DNA from 2 places in the Brevibacterium sp. CFH 10365 genome. Region 1 is predicted to be linked to the other one. Evidence: predicted binding sites of a transcription regulator. Region 1 holds the regulator's gene; the other holds the start of a gene.
The links. The regulator LexA, encoded in region 1, represses DNA repair genes until DNA is damaged. The targets are predictions, from matches to a motif close to TCGAACANNTGTTCGA.
Positions count from the first base shown of each region.

Region 2: a site for LexA is predicted at 1,342-1,357, ahead of FHG09_RS18400 (HNH endonuclease signature motif containing protein). Genes of this name have one in related genera too.

Region 1 is NZ_VIGO01000006.1:305,972-313,571, forward strand. Features, by position in the region: gene hflX (GTPase HflX) at 1-283, shown strand, start outside; gene FHG09_RS14170 (ATP-dependent DNA helicase) at 280-2,250, shown strand; gene lexA (transcriptional repressor LexA) at 2,317-3,075, opposite strand; gene FHG09_RS14180 (LysM peptidoglycan-binding domain-containing protein) at 3,310-3,648, shown strand; gene FHG09_RS14185 (histidinol-phosphate transaminase) at 3,735-4,922, shown strand; gene hisB (imidazoleglycerol-phosphate dehydratase HisB) at 4,919-5,515, shown strand; gene FHG09_RS14195 (hypothetical protein) at 5,512-6,114, shown strand; gene hisH (imidazole glycerol phosphate synthase subunit HisH) at 6,111-6,785, shown strand; gene priA (bifunctional 1-(5-phosphoribosyl)-5-((5-phosphoribosylamino)methylideneamino)imidazole-4-carboxamide isomerase/phosphoribosylanthranilate isomerase PriA) at 6,845-7,582, shown strand; gene FHG09_RS14210 (SseB family protein) at 7,587-7,600, shown strand, end outside.
Region 2 is NZ_VIGO01000012.1:6,337-13,936, reverse strand. Features, by position in the region: gene FHG09_RS18405 (NADP-dependent malic enzyme) at 1-633, opposite strand, end outside; gene FHG09_RS18400 (HNH endonuclease signature motif containing protein) at 1,461-3,905, shown strand; gene FHG09_RS18395 (MFS transporter) at 4,147-5,526, opposite strand; gene FHG09_RS18390 (CoA-transferase subunit beta) at 5,637-6,500, opposite strand; gene FHG09_RS18385 (CoA transferase subunit A) at 6,497-7,411, opposite strand; gene FHG09_RS18380 (LysR substrate-binding domain-containing protein) at 7,503-7,600, shown strand, end outside.

The sequences.
Region 1 (7,600 bases):
GCGCGCGGAGTATCCCGATGCGCAGTTCGTCTCCGCCGTGTCGAAGGAAGGCATCGATGACCTCATCGAGGCCATCGAGGACCGACTGCCGGTCCCGGACATCGACATGACCGTGCTCATTCCCTACGAACGCGGTGACCTCGTGTCGAAGATCTACGCCCTCGGCACGGTCGAACACGAATCGCACGGCGCAGAAGGCACCAGCCTGCAGGCGAAGGTGCCGACCGAACTCGTCGACGAACTGCGCGAATTCCAACGTCCGGACCTGGTCATCGACGAGTGAAGGCTGTCGACAACCTCCTCGAATCCGCTGTCGGCGCCATCGGCGGGTCGCCACGAGGAGGCCAGCAGGAGATGGCCCAGGCGGTCGCCTCGGCGGTGGACAAGGGAATCCACCTGCTCGTGCAGGCGGGAACCGGCACCGGCAAATCCCTGGCCTACCTCGTGCCGGCGGCCGAGTACGTCACTCGCACCGGCGGAAAGGTCGTCGTGTCCACGGCGACCCTGGCCCTGCAGACGCAGATCATCCACCGCGACCTGCCGCGACTGTTCAAGGCCGTGAAGAAGGACCTCGATCCGCTGCCCAGGGCGGCTCTGCTCAAGGGGCGGCGGAACTATGTATGCAAGCACAAGCTCGCCGGCGGGTATCCCGACGAAGGAGAGGGAATGCTCTTCGACCTCGGCGCCGACGCCGAGGCGGGACGCAAACCCACCGAACGCTCCGGGCTGGGCGAGGAGATCCAACGGATCCGCACCTGGGAGAAGACCACCGACACGGGCGACCGGGACGACCTCATGCCCGGTGTCAGTGATCGTGCCTGGTCACAGGTATCGGTGAACGCCTTCGACTGCCTCGGTTCGAACTGTCCGCTGTTCACCGAATGCTTCGCCGAGCTGGCGCGGAACAAGGCCGCCGAGGCCGATATCGTCGTGACGAACCATGCCCTGCTGGCCATCGACGCCTTCGGAGAATCGAACGTTCTGCCCGAACACGATGTCATCATCATCGACGAGGCCCACGAGCTCAAGGACCGGGTGACCAGCGCCCTGTCCGGTCAGATCAACACGAGCATGCTCTCGGCGGCGACGAGTTCGGTCCGGAAACACACCACCGTCCAAGACGGGGTCGTCTCCCTGCTCGATTCCGCTGCGGCAGCACTCGAACGCGCACAGAAATCGGTGCCCGAGGGGCTCATCCTGCATATGAGCGAGGCACTCGGACTGGCCATGGCGCAGATCCGTGATTCCGCACGCCAGATCATCAACGACATCGGCGGCAAGACCGAGGACGCCGATGCCGGTCGGCAGATGGCCAAGGCCCGCTGTCAGGAGATCTTCGAACTCGCCGAGCGCTTCTGCGACCCGGGCAAGAACGATGTCATCTGGCTCTCGCGCTCGACCTTCAGGGAGAAGGAGACGACGAACCTCGTCGTCGCTCCCCTGAGTGTTGCCGGCACCATGCGCAACGGCATCTTCGAAGAATCCACGGTCGTGGCCACCTCGGCGACCCTGTCCCTGGGCGGGAACTTCGACGCGGTCGCAGCTTCGTTGGGGCTCTTCGGCCCCGATGCCCCGAAGTGGGACAGCCTCGATGTCGGATCGCCCTTCGACTATGGGAAGCAGGGCATCCTCTACGTCGCCTCCCACCTGCCCAAGCCCGGACGCAGCGGGCTGAGCGAGGAGGCGCTGACGGAGCTCGAGGAACTCGTCGAGGCGTCGAACGGCGGAGCGCTGGGACTGTTCTCCTCCCGCGCTGCGGCGAACGCGGCGGCCGAACACCTGCGGAAGAAACTCGATCTCCCGATCCTGCTGCAAGGTGATGACGGACTGCCCGCGCTGGTCTCCCAGTTCACCGCCGATGATCAGACCTGCCTATTCGGGACCATGTCGCTGTGGCAGGGAGTCGACGTCCCGGGACGCACGAACCGCCTGGTCATCATCGACCGTCTGCCGTTCCCACGCCCCGACGATCCGCTCATGCAGGCTCGAGCACGCGATGCCGACCAGCGCGGAGTCAACGGGTTCATGGCCGTGTCGGCCACCCACGCTGCATTGCGTCTGGCTCAGGGAGCCGGCCGACTCATCCGTTCCACTGGTGACAGGGGGGTGGTCGCCGTGCTCGACTCGCGGCTGCGCTCGGCCCGGTACGCCGGTTTCCTGGTCAACTCGATGCCGAGGATGTGGCCGACGACGAACTCCGGTCTCGTGCGCAAGAGCCTGGCACGGCTGGCCGAGACCGACGAAGGATGACACAAAGGCCCGCGACCGAATCGGTCGCGGGCCTTTGCATTTCGGCAGCGGAGAGCCGACAGAGGGTCAGAGGCGGCGGACGACTGCGACGACGAGGCCCATGATCTGCGCGTAGGTGCCGTCGATGGGCTCGTAGTTCTCGTTCTGCGGCATCAGCCACTGCTGACCGGCCTTGCGCTTGAGCGTCTTCACCGTGGCCTCGCCGTCGAGCAGTGCTGCGACGATCTGACCGTTGTCAGCGGTGTGCTGCTTGCGCACGACCACCCAGTCGTCGTGGCAGATGGCGGCTTCGATCATCGAATCGCCGACGACCTTGAGCAGGAACATGTCACCGGAGCCGACCACCTGGGTCGGCAGCGAGAAGACATCGTCGACTTCCTGTTCGGCCAGGATCGGTCCACCGGCGGCGATGCGGCCGACGACCGGAACCTGGACCGTGTTGTTGGACAGCTCCTCGTACTTCGCGCGCTCGGCCTCTTCCTCTTCGAACGGATTGACCACTTCGATGGCACGCGGGCGCTTCGGGTCGCGACGGACATAGCCGAGGCGCTCGAGCTGGGAGAGCTGGTGGGCGACGCTCGAGAGGGAAGCCAGTCCTGCGGCCCTGCCGATCTCGCGCATGCTCGGCGGGTAGCCGTTGGTGACGACCGCGCGTTCGATGGTTTCGAGCACGAGACGCTGACGAGGAGTCAGGCGGAAATCGCCCTCACCGGTCGATCCCTCGGGGATCTGGACCACGTCGTCGTCATCGCTGCGAGCGGCAGCGATCTCGCTGGCAACATCTTCGTTGCGAGGCCTGCCTCTGCCTCGTTTGTTCTGAACCATTGCTCGTTCCCCTTCGTTCTATTCCCTGCCGCTGAACGCCGTGATCTCCGCTTCGGAGATTCTCGTGTCAGTGCCGACTGAGATGGTTCTGACAGATCAATCAACAACGCTGGTTCTCTCTCATTGTCGCATAGATGTTCGAGTCGGACTGGACATTTGTTCGATTGGCATGTTGAATAGAACAGACGTTCTACCGATTACTGGTGGAATCGTACGAATGAAAGAGGTAATGCGATGTCTGCACAGAACACCGAGCTGCGCCTGACCACTCGTGGACGCCAGGCTGTGCGCCTTCTCCGGACCCTGCTCGTCGCTCTCGTCGTCATCGGCGGAGCGCTCCTCCTCGCCACCCAGTCGTTCTCTGCCGCTGCTGTCGCCGAATCGGAGACGGAGAGCGTCGGCATCGATGCCGACGCCGTTGTCGTCGGTGAAGGCGAATCGCTGTGGACCGTGGCTTCGAATCTCGGCCTCGACCGCGACACCCGCGATGTCGTGGCTGATATCGCCGAGATCAATCACCTGGACACCCCGACCGTCCACCCCGGCCAGACCCTCGACGTCCCCGTCCGCTGAGGGCCGGCCGGATCCGGCCGCCTCGGCGAGTCTCGTGGCCCGACCCGCCGCCCGGGCGGCGTGGGCCTCTCGGTAGAATGATCGCCGTGGGAAACATCGAATCTCTGCCAGTGCGGTCCGACCTCGTCGGCCTCAAGCCCTACGGGGCTCCGCACCTCAATGTGCCGGTCCAGCTCAACGTCAACGAGAACGCCTATCCGCTTCCGGACGTCGTCGCCGACAGCATGCGCGCCGCCGTCGATGATCACTTCTCCGGACTCAACCGGTATCCCGACCGCGAATTCACCGCTCTGCGCGAACACCTCGTGACCTACCTGGACGGAGTGAACGAACGCGCCGGAGACACCGTCGAACTCGACCCCTCCATGATCTGGGCAGCCAATGGTTCGAACGAAGTGCTCAGCCATATCGTGCAGGCCTTCGGCGGGCCCGGGCGGACCGTCCTCGGGTTCACCCCCTCCTATTCGATGCACCCGCTCATCACCACGGGCACCGGAGCCGAATGGCAGCACGTCGAACGCAAGGACGACTTCACTCTCGATGCCGACACGGTCGCCGCCGAGGTGGCCCGTGCGAATCCGGACATCGTCTTCCTCTGCACTCCGAACAACCCGACCGGCACCTCGATCGGACTCGACGTCATCGAGGCCGCCTACGACAACTGTTCGGGAATCGTCATCGTCGACGAGGCATACGCGGAGTTCTCCCGCCCTGCCAAGTCCTCGGCGATGACTCTGCTGGACGGTCGGCCCCGCCTCGTCGTCTCCCGCACCATGAGCAAGGCCTTCGCCTGCGCCGGACTGCGGCTGGGCTACGCCATCGCCGCCCCCGAGCTCATCGACGTCCTCCGCCTCGTCCGCCTGCCCTACCACCTGTCCGAGGTCACCCAGGTCCTCGCCTGCACCGCACTCGAACACGCTGAGCTGCTGCTGGGCAACGTCGACCGGCTCATCGACTCACGCAACCGGATGGCAAGCCACCTCGCAGAGGCCGGGTTCACCGTCCACGACAGCGATTCGAACTTCCTCCTCTTCGGCAACATCTCCTCACCGGCCGATCTGTGGCAGAAGCTGCTCGATCGTGGAGTCCTCATCCGCGATATCGGCATCACCGGCCACGCCCGCGTCAACGCCGGCACCGAGGAGGAGACCGCAGCGTTCCTGACCGCCATCGACGAGATCCTCGCCGAATCCCCGGACACCCTCGGGGAACGTCCGCAGGCTCCAACCCAGTCAACCCCGTCATCCGCCGCCCCGACGAAAGGCACTCCATGAGGCAGGCCCAGAACTCGCGCACCACCTCCGAGTCCACGGTGTCCGTGGCCGTCAACCTTGACGGCACCGGCGCCTCGACCATCTCGACGAGCGTGCCGTTCTTCGACCATATGCTCACGGCCCTGTCGAAGCACTCGATGATCGACCTCGACATCACCGCCACCGGCGACACCCACATCGACGTCCACCACACCGTCGAAGACACCTCCATCGTGCTCGGCCAGACCCTGCGCGAAGCACTCGGCGACAAGGTCGGCATCCGCCGCTACGGATTCGCCGCCGTGCCGCTGGACGAAGCATTGGCGCAGTGTGTCGTCGACGTCTCCGGTCGTCCCTACTTCGTCCACGAAGGCGAACCCGAAGGCCAGCAGTACCACCTCATCGGCGGTCACTTCACCGGTTCGATGACCTCCCACTCGCTGGAATCCATCGCCTTCAACGGCGGACTCACCGTCCACCTCGACCTCATCCGCGGCCGCGATCCGCACCACATCGTCGAAGCCGAGTTCAAGGCCTTCGCCCGGGCGCTGCGCGAAGCCGTCGAGACCGATCCTCGAAGCAACTCCGTTCCCAGCACCAAGGGAGTCCTGTGAGCACGACCGTCATCGTGACCCCATTCGGGGTCGCCCAGCAGCTGGCCGCCGCCTGCGTGCTGTCGAACATCTCCGGCACCATCGTGCCGATCGGCGAATTCAGCGGAATCGTCCTCGCCGACACCGATGTCAAAGCCGGCAACGAGGCGGCCGCGGCGATCTCGAAGCTCGCCGGCAAACATGAGGTCCTCCTCCTCGTGCGCAGCGAAGAGCAGATCGACGCCGGCCACTACCGCCACGGCAGTCGCGAATCCGACGTGCCGGCCGGACTGGCGCTGAAGAACCTGCCCGATGTGCTCGAAGGGCTGCTGCTCGAGACCGTTGCCGCAGAAGACGTCGAAGGCAGTATCCCGACCTCATCGATGACGAAGCTGCAGGCCAGCGCCGCCACCATGAGCCCGGGCCGGGCCGCCATGGCACGCACGGCACTGCTGTGGATCATCGCCGCAGTCCTCGCCGGACTCGTCACCGCCTTCGGCATCGCCCTGGCCCTGGGCGGGAACACCATCGCCTGGGTCGTCGCCGCCCTCGGCGCCATCGTCCTCGGATTCTCCCTGTGGAGGATCTGGTCGGTGCTGAGCAAGGGCGCGAAGCGATGACGACGGTTGCCGTCCTCGACTACGGAGCCGGCAATGTCCGCTCCGCCGTGCGTGCTGTCGCCGCGGCCGGCGCCGAGGTCACGCTCACGGCCGACCACGATGTCATCAACGACTCCGACGGACTGCTGGTTCCCGGCGTCGGCGCCTTCTCCGCCGTGATGGCCGGACTGGAGAACGTCGGGGGAGTCGAACTCATCCGTGCCCGCCACGAACAGGGCCGACCGCTGCTCGGCATCTGCGTCGGTCTGCAGGTGTTCTTCGCCCGCGGTGAGGAACACCGAGTCAAGACCGAAGGCATCGGCCTGTGGCCCGGTGCCGTCACCGCGCTCGAGGCCCCGGTCATCCCGCATATGGGGTGGTCGAAGGTCACCGCGCCCGCAGACTCGGCCATGTTCGCCGGGATCAGCGACGAACGCTTCTATTTCGTCCATTCCTATGCCGCCGCCGAACCACCGCCGGGCACGATGGTGACGACCTCCCGCCACGGCAGCGAATTCGTCGCCGCCGTCGAAGACGGCACGACCTGGGCCGCGCAGTTCCACCCCGAGAAATCCGCCGAGGCGGGGGCCCGGCTGCTGCGCAACTGGCTCGCCTCGTTCGCGGCCGACAGCAGTCCGGGCAGCGACTCCGGCCGTACCGGCACCAACCCCACAGACGCACTCAGCTCCTGACCGAGCACACCGACTATGGTTGCCCGCAAACCCCGTGGCACCCTGGCAGAAAGGTCACAATGACAGACAGTTCGAACAAGCTGGTCCTCCTCCCCGCCGTCGACGTCGCCGACGGCAAGGCCGTCCGTCTCGTCCAGGGCGAAGCCGGAACCGAAACCGACTACGGTTCACCCATTGACGCCGCCCAGGACTTCGAGAACCGCGGAGCCGAATGGATCCACCTCGTCGACCTCGATGCCGCCTTCGGACGCGGATCGAACTCCGACCTGCTCAACCAGGTCGTCAAGGCAGTGGGGATCAAGGTCGAACTCTCCGGCGGAATCCGTGACACCGAAAGCCTCGAACGGGCACTCGACACCGGAGCCGAGCGCGTCAACATCGGCACCGCCGCCCTCGAGAACCCCGAATGGACCGCCGAGATGATCTCGCGCTTCGGCGACCAGGTCGCCATCGGCCTCGACGTGCGAGGGACCACCCTGGCCGCCCGCGGCTGGACGCAGGACGGCGGCGACCTCTACGAAGTCCTGGCCACCCTCGAATCCACCGGCTGCTGCCGCTACGTCGTCACCGATGTGCGCAAGGACGGCACCCTGCAGGGGCCCAACGTCGAACTGCTCAAGGACCTCGCACAGAAGACCGACTCTCCGATCGTGGCCTCCGGCGGAGTCTCCAGCCTCGATGACCTGCGTGCACTCCGTGAGCTCGTGCCCTTCGGCGTCGACTCGGCGATCGTGGGCAAGGCCCTCTACGCCGGCAAGTTCACTCTGGAAGAAGCCCTCGACGTCGCAGGACGGTGAGCCTGTGAACACGCACTC
Region 2 (7,600 bases), on a different contig from region 1:
GCCGGCGGCTCCGGCCCCGGAGACGACGACGCGGACGGACTCGAACGACTTCTTCACCACGCGCAGCGCATTCGTCAGCGCCGCGAGGACGACGACGGCGGTGCCGTGCTGGTCATCGTGCATGACGGGGATGTCGAGGGCTTCCTTGACGCGGTCCTCGATCTCGAAGCAGCGCGGAGCGGAGATGTCCTCGAGGTTGATCGCGCCGAAGGTCGGGGCCATCCGGACGATGGTCTCGACGATCTCGTCGGTGTCATTGGTGTCGAGGACGATCGGGATCGCATTGAGTCCCGAGAAGCTCTTGAACAAGGCGCACTTGCCCTCCATCACCGGCAGCGAGGCCTTCGCTCCGATATCGCCGAGGCCGAGCACGGCCGAGCCGTCGGAGATGACCGCGACGAGGCGGCCCGTCCAGGTATGGGTGCGTGCCAGCTGCGGTTCGTCCTTGATCGCGGTGCACACCTTGGCCACGCCCGGCGTGTAGGCGATCGACAGGTCGCGCTGAGTGGCGAGCGGGCTGGTCAGCTCGGCGGAGAGTTTGCCGCCTTCGTGGGCGGCGAAGATCTCCTGATCGGTGATGGGAGTCGGCGCGTTCTGGCCGGAAGCGGTCGAGTTTTCGGCGGTGGTCGTCATGTTTGATCCTCGTGGTTGATGCGGCGACAGGGCGTATTCGCTGTCGTCGACAGTGATCGTCTGGACGTCGGCCGTCGGAGGCGCGGCTTCGGCGGCATTCGCATGGGTTTCCATGAGCCCGGTTGCACTCGCATGGCCCGTATGGGTTCGCAAGAGCCCGGCTGCACTTGTATGAGCCCGTATGGGTTCGCCGAGGCGGTCCTGACGAAGAACTGGTCACCAGTGAAGGATGATGCGGTGACGTCTGCGCGCCCTGTGGTGCAGACCCTAGGTGAAGGGCGCCGCAGGTGCGCGCTGTGCGGATACGGCTCGCATAAGGGCGAGTGTCGACCTCATGGGTCGCATCCGGCAACCCGATCAGCATAACCGATGACGTGACTCGATTCACTCGAAAATCCACCCCTCGCCGAGGTTGCCCGGCGTTTCGGTGGCATGTTCTCCGGACCTTTGGAACCGCGGAAGGCGGGCGCAGCTCCCTTGGCGTTCTCGTGTCTGACTGGGTTCTCATCTCAGCTTATGCCCTGGCGTCACCTCGGATTCTTGTGCCAGCTCGGGCTCGCGTGTCAGCTCGGGTTCTCGTGCCAGCTCGGTCACCCGTGCCAGCTCGGGCTCTCGTGTCAGCTCGGGCCAGCCCGGATTCTCGTGTCAGTGCCGAATGCGACGATTGTTGCACAACGAAATCAGACACGATCAGCTATCGAGAATTATTCGAACTATTTTTCTGTTTTCTATTGTATATGGCACTTTGATTGATTATCATAGTGTTACAGGCTTTTCAAATCAGCTCCACTTCCCCGACAACGAAGTCCGAGGCAGGTGAAAACGCAATGAAGGGCACGACCGACCGTTCCACCCCGGCGCACGCCGAGGCACCCGAGACGACACCGTCGTCTCCGCGGCTGACCATCCGCTTCGAATCGAGCATGTCTCGCTTCGCTGAGGAGTCCGCCGCCGCAGATCGCGCCTATCTCTCCGCCTTCGAATCGTTGTCTGCAGTGGTGCTCGAACAGGTCTTCATCGGCCTCGATTTCCCCATCCCCGAGGGCTCCGAGCCGTTCCGCTGCGAGACGATCGCCGGAACTTTCGAGCGCCGCGACAAGGAATCCAGACACGCAGCAGCAGCAGCCGATTCGCAGGCCGTCGGCGAGAAGTCTGGTGCCGAGCCCAGTGAATCGGCCGTGGACGCCCCGTCTAGCGCCGAGGCCGCGACGGACCCGGCCGTGTTCTATGACGAAGACTTTGCTCGTGAGCAGAAGAAGGCCTCGGATGCCGCGCGGAACCTGTTGCCGGAGTTCCCCGAGCTCGACTCGGGCATCTGCTTCTCGAAGTGGGTCTATGACAACGTGGACTCCGATGACCTCGTCGAGATCTCGACGGTGCTGGGAACCAATTCGGGACGCACCTACCGCCAGCTGTCGAGCGCGATGACGATCCTCTACGGACTCCCCCGGTTCACCGACCGTGTCCGTGCCGGCGAGTTCACGCGCGCTCATGTCGATGTCGCTGCTCAGCAGTGCCAGAACGTTGCATTCGAGTTCCTGCCGCGGATCGATGCCTTCCTGGCCACCAAGAAGGCCGATGTCACCTGTGACTCCCTGCGCAGGGCTCTGACGAAGATGATCGCCCTGCTCGTGCCTCCGACCGATGCGACAGAGATCGCCACGAAGCGCCGCCGCATCGACGTCGAGGGCTATAAGGACGGCTCCGCGTGCCTCACCGTCAGCGGTCCGTCCGCCGAGATCTTCTCCTGCTACAACCGGATCCAGGCAATGGCCCTGGCGATTAATGGGAAGAACAAGTCTGCGTTCAATCTGCCCGCAGGAGTCGAGCTCAACGACGACCGCTCCATTTCCCAGCTCGAATACGACCTGTTCGTCCGTCCGGTTCCCGAGCTGAGCGTCAAGGTCGTCGCAGTCGATTCGGTCACCGGTATCCAGACCGCCAAAGAGGCACCGATGCTCGGTGCCGACGGAGAGCTCATTCCGGGCCTGGACGCCGAAGACGGCCTCGCTGACTATGCCAAGCGAGTCGCCGCGCAGTCGCCCGACGCCGACAGCGCGATCGCCGGCGACGTGTCGGGCGATCAATCCATCGGGTCCGCTTTCGCCCCGGCCCCCAAGGATGGCGATCAGGCCGACCATGGCCCCGTCGAGTACTCGATCAAACTGCGCATGCCCACCAGCCAGTCGTGGCTGGCGAACCAGGCCGCCACGGTCGTGACGGTTCCGTTCCTCACCCTCACCGGCGACTCGGACCTGCCCGGCACTTTCGCTGACGGCTCGCCGGTCCCCGCCGAGGTAGCTCGCACGATCGCCGGCCGGTCGAAGTCCATCCAGCGGATCCTCACCGATCCCGCCACCGGCACTCCCATCGATGCGAAGGCCACGACTTATACAGTCCCGAGGGACCTCCGCAAGACCCTGATCGAGCAGTGGACGGTGTGCACTGTCCCCGGCTGCTCGCGCAGGGCTGAGAAGTCGGAGATGGACCATGTCAATCCGTTCTTCCACCTCGTGCCGCTCAAGGGCGGACTCACCCGATTCGGGAACATTCACCCACTGTGCCGACTGCACCATGCGCTCAAGACTGCCGGTCGGTATAGGGTCACTATGCCCAAATCCGGCGTAATCGACTACGAATTCAGGCACGGGATCTCGACCACTGTGTCGGCTCCCGAGCAGCCGATCAATGTTGCCCAGGTCCTCGACTTCGCCGCCTTGGCACACTTGGGTCTCGAGCGGTGGACTCTGCCCGTATCGATGATCCCCACTGTTCCGACGGTGCTTGAGCTCATGCCCGGCGAGTCGACAATTCGCGAGCGTGACGAGAAGAAGCGCCTACGCGAGGAGCGCGATGCCAAGCAGCGTCGCTTGTCGGAGGCATTCAATGACCAGCGTGCCGCACGACAGCGGCTGAGGCTCGAGCGGTGCCTCGACTGGGAGAACTCTGTCTTCCAGCCCTGTCTCCCTGCCGGCTCCGACACTGCCGCGGTGAAGCAGCTGACGGGGAACGCGAGGTATGCCCAAGTAGTCAAATGGGCGCGTCTTGCCAAGCTCGACATCGACGATATCGACTTCGACCCGAACGAGCCCGACAAGCCCAGCGCCCGTACCAACGCTGGCTCGAGCATCACCGGCTCCGAGGGCAATACGCAGTCTGAGGACACCGCGATGCGCAAGGATGCGGGAACCGCAGATCCTTGGGACCACCGCTTCGTCTCCAAGACAGTGAACTGGGACCACGACCTCGAGGTCGATCCCCCACCGTTCTGATGACGCGCCACGGAGCCTGCGGCATCGCTCCCAGCTCGGACGCCGACGCCGACAGCGCTGGCGGCAGACCTCTCAGCGCCGAAACCACGGATCGCGTTTCGTCGGTCGGGCCGACGTCTACCGCAGTGGGTTGGTCGTCGTCCACCGCACCGGCCCGTCCGTCGCCAATCGCATTGGGCCGTCCGTCGCCAATCGCAATGGGGCGTCCGTCGACTATCGCAGGGGCCCGGGCCCTCCTCCCCTACTGCAGCGGGCGCCGTTCGTCCACTGCGTCGACTTCAGTCGTGAGGTCGCGACCACGGGTTTCGGGTGCGAAGAGTGCGCCGAGCAGGCCACAGCCGGCGAAGAGGATGAGAACGATCGCGACGGGCCACCACGAGTCGGTGATCACGGCGACGAGCGATGCCGCGATCACCGGTGCCAGGCCGCCGGAGACGACCGACCCGACTTCCTTGATCGTGGTCATGAACGTATACCGGTGCTTCGATCCGAACAGTTCGACCAGCCAGCTCGACTCAACGCCGTAGAGGTTCGGCAGAGGGCCGCCCACGAAGACCGCGAAGACAGCGGCGATGACGATCGGATTGCCGGTCTCGATGAGCAGCATGGCCGGAATCGCGAAGAGGATCTGGAAGAGAGTGAATCCCAGGAACACCGGTCGCCTGCCCACCTTGTCGCTGAGCCTGCCGAAATACGGCACGGTCGCGAAGCCGATGACGGTTCCGATCATGATGCCGGTCGTGACCACCGCGGAATCAAGGCCGGTCGTAGTCACGACCCATCCGACCATGAAGCCTTTGACCAGGTAGACCGCAGAGTTCTCGCCCATGCGGATACCCAGGGCGAGCAGGAACGACTTCGTCGACCGGCGCGCCTCGACGAGGATGCTCGGCTGCTCCACCTTGTGCGCAGCGGCCTCCGCGCGGCGTTCCTTGGCTTCCTCGAACACCGGGGATTCCTTGACCTTCGTGCGAATCGCCAGTGCCACGAATGTGGTGACGATGCTGAGCAGGAAGGGCACCCTCCAGCCCCAGCTGAGGAAGGCTTCGTCCGGCAGCAGGGTGAGCAGGGTCCACAGAACTGTGGCCAGGAAGATTCCGCTGTTGGTCCCCATCGCCACGATCGCTCCGAAGAGCCCACGGCGACGCACAGGCGACGATTCGACCAAGAGCACCGAGGCTCCGGCCAATTCGGCTCCGGCTCCGAACCCCTGCACGAGTCGGAGGACGACAAGCAGCGCAGGTGCCCAGATGCCGATCTGCGCATAAGTCGGCAGAAGCCCGATGCCCATGGTCGCGATGCCCATCATCGACAGGGTGACGATGAGGACGATCCGACGTCCGTGCTTGTCACCGACTCGGCCGAAGACGTACCCGCCGATCGGGCGGACGACGAACCCGGATCCATAGACACCGAGGCTGGAGATCAGCGCGACCGCAGGAGTCTCATTGGGGAAGAAGAGCGGCCCGAAGACCAAGGCTGAGGCAAGCGTGTAGAGGGTGAAGTCCATGTACTCGAGCGAACTGCCGAGCCACGATGACCATGCGGCACGGCGCAGCTCGGGACGAGTCACATTCGGGTCAGGAGGGGATGCAGCCTGGGTGCTTGTCTTCATTGACATGATTTCAACTTTCTTCGGTTCGAATTCTCGCGTGCTCGGTAGGAAGCCTCAGCTGTCGGCTGCTGCCCACAGCTGCCCACGGACATGGATGGGCGAGTGAGGGCTCCGGTTCAGCGCAGGTAGATGCGGGTGGGATCGAGCGTCTCTCGCAGCAGTGCCAGCTCACCCGGAGTCGGCGGCTGCGTCGTCTCGAGGTCGGGCGAGACCTGCAGGTTCCACCCGGTCTGGCGCACCACCTCGGCGGGGTCGACACCCGGGTGAACGGCCGTGAGCGTGAGCTCTTCATCCCGGGCGAAGCGCGTCATGATTCCCAGGTCGGTGATCACATGGGTCACGCCTGCGCCCGTCGGCATAGACCCGACCTCCGCCTCGGCGGCCTTCTTCGGCCCCGGGGAGGTGACGAAGTCCAAGGATTCGACGAAGGTGCGCGGGGTGTGTCGACGCATGACGAGGAAGATCTCGGCTGCGCCCGCCATGGCCTCGATGGCTCCTCCTGAGCCCGGAAGCCGGCTGTCGGGGTGCTCCCAGTCCTCACCGATGAGGGTGGAGTTGAGGTTCCCGTACTTGTCGACCTGCGCGGCGCCGAGGAATCCGACATCGATGCGCTGGCCCTGCAGAACATAGTTGAACAGGTGCGTCATCGGCATCACCGAGGCGGCTCCCGGCACGAGGATCGAGTCCGAGATGCTGCGCGGCATGACCGGCGGTCTGGCTCCGGTGACTCCCGATTCGTAGACGATCTCGACGTCCGGCGCAACGGTGTGCTGGGCCAGGGAGACGGCCAGCGTGGGCAGGCCGTGTCCGGCGAAGACCACGTTGCGTCCGGCCAGCGCCCGCGCCGAATGGACCGTGAGAAGTTCGCTGCTGGTGACCTCGTCGCCGGTGGTCTCGTCATGGGTGACCTCGCTGCTGGTGGCGTCGCTGACCTCGTCGCGGGTCTGAGTCTCAGTCGTGTCGTGAGCACTCAGTGTCATGCTCGGCCTCCGTAGTTCACAGGTGTCGAATAGGCGTCGTGGATGGCCATCCGCTCGAAGTGGTCAGATCCGAGGGTGGCAAGGAACTCGTCGTGGTCGCTCGAGTCGCGGATGTTGGTCTCGAGCCAGTTCTGAACCGCCGCAGCGTCGCGGGCGAGCACCGACCACTGTCTCGAGAACTCGTCGTCGCGGTCGTAATAGCCCTGGACCGAGTGAGGATGCGAGCCCCGGGGGACGGCGACCACGGCATCGACGACGTGCGCGGGAACGATCGTGCGGTTCGGATCGGAGCGGATGACAGCCTCGTCGACGATCTCTTCGACGGTGACGATGAGACGGCGACCGGCGAACGCGGCCTCGGTTTGGATCCCGAGCATCCCCCAGGCCTGCACGTTTCCGTGTAGGTCTGCGCGTTGGGCGTGGATGATCGTGAGGTCGGGATTGAGTGCGGGCACGACGTGGATGTCCGGTCCGCCGTAGGGGTCGGGCACGGATCTGATCCGTGGGTTCTTCGCCGCCAGGTCGCTGCCTCGGTAGGAGGCGATGGGCTGGAACGGGAGCTTCGCGGCACCGGCCTGGTAGCGAGCGACCATTCCGCCGTGACTGTATTCGTCGAACCACAGCGGTTCCGGGTCCGACATCTCGATGCGCCGCCGCAGCTCGTGGAGGGAACCGGCCGAACTGTTGGCGATGAACGAGGAGATGAGGCCCTTCAGGCAGTTCGCTCCGAGCAGCTGGTCGACGATGACATCACAGGACATGCGGGCGAGGACCAGATCTGTGAAGCCCTGCCGGATGATCTCGTGCGCGGCGGCGACCGGCACGATATGACCGAATCCCTCCAGCGCGACTGTGTCTCCATCGCTCAGATAGGTGCTGATCGCTCGGGGAAGACTCATCGTCTTGTCCATCGCGTTCCTCCTCGAACTTCGAATGACTGTGACCTCAGTCATCCTTCCAAAGTCATTGATACCCGTCCAATACTTATAATGGAGCTGATTGATGCACACTCTGCACGAATATCTCCCGGTCCTCTTTGAAGGGACGGCCGCATTTCACGATTGGGACACCGATATGGACACCAAGCACATCCGCGCTTT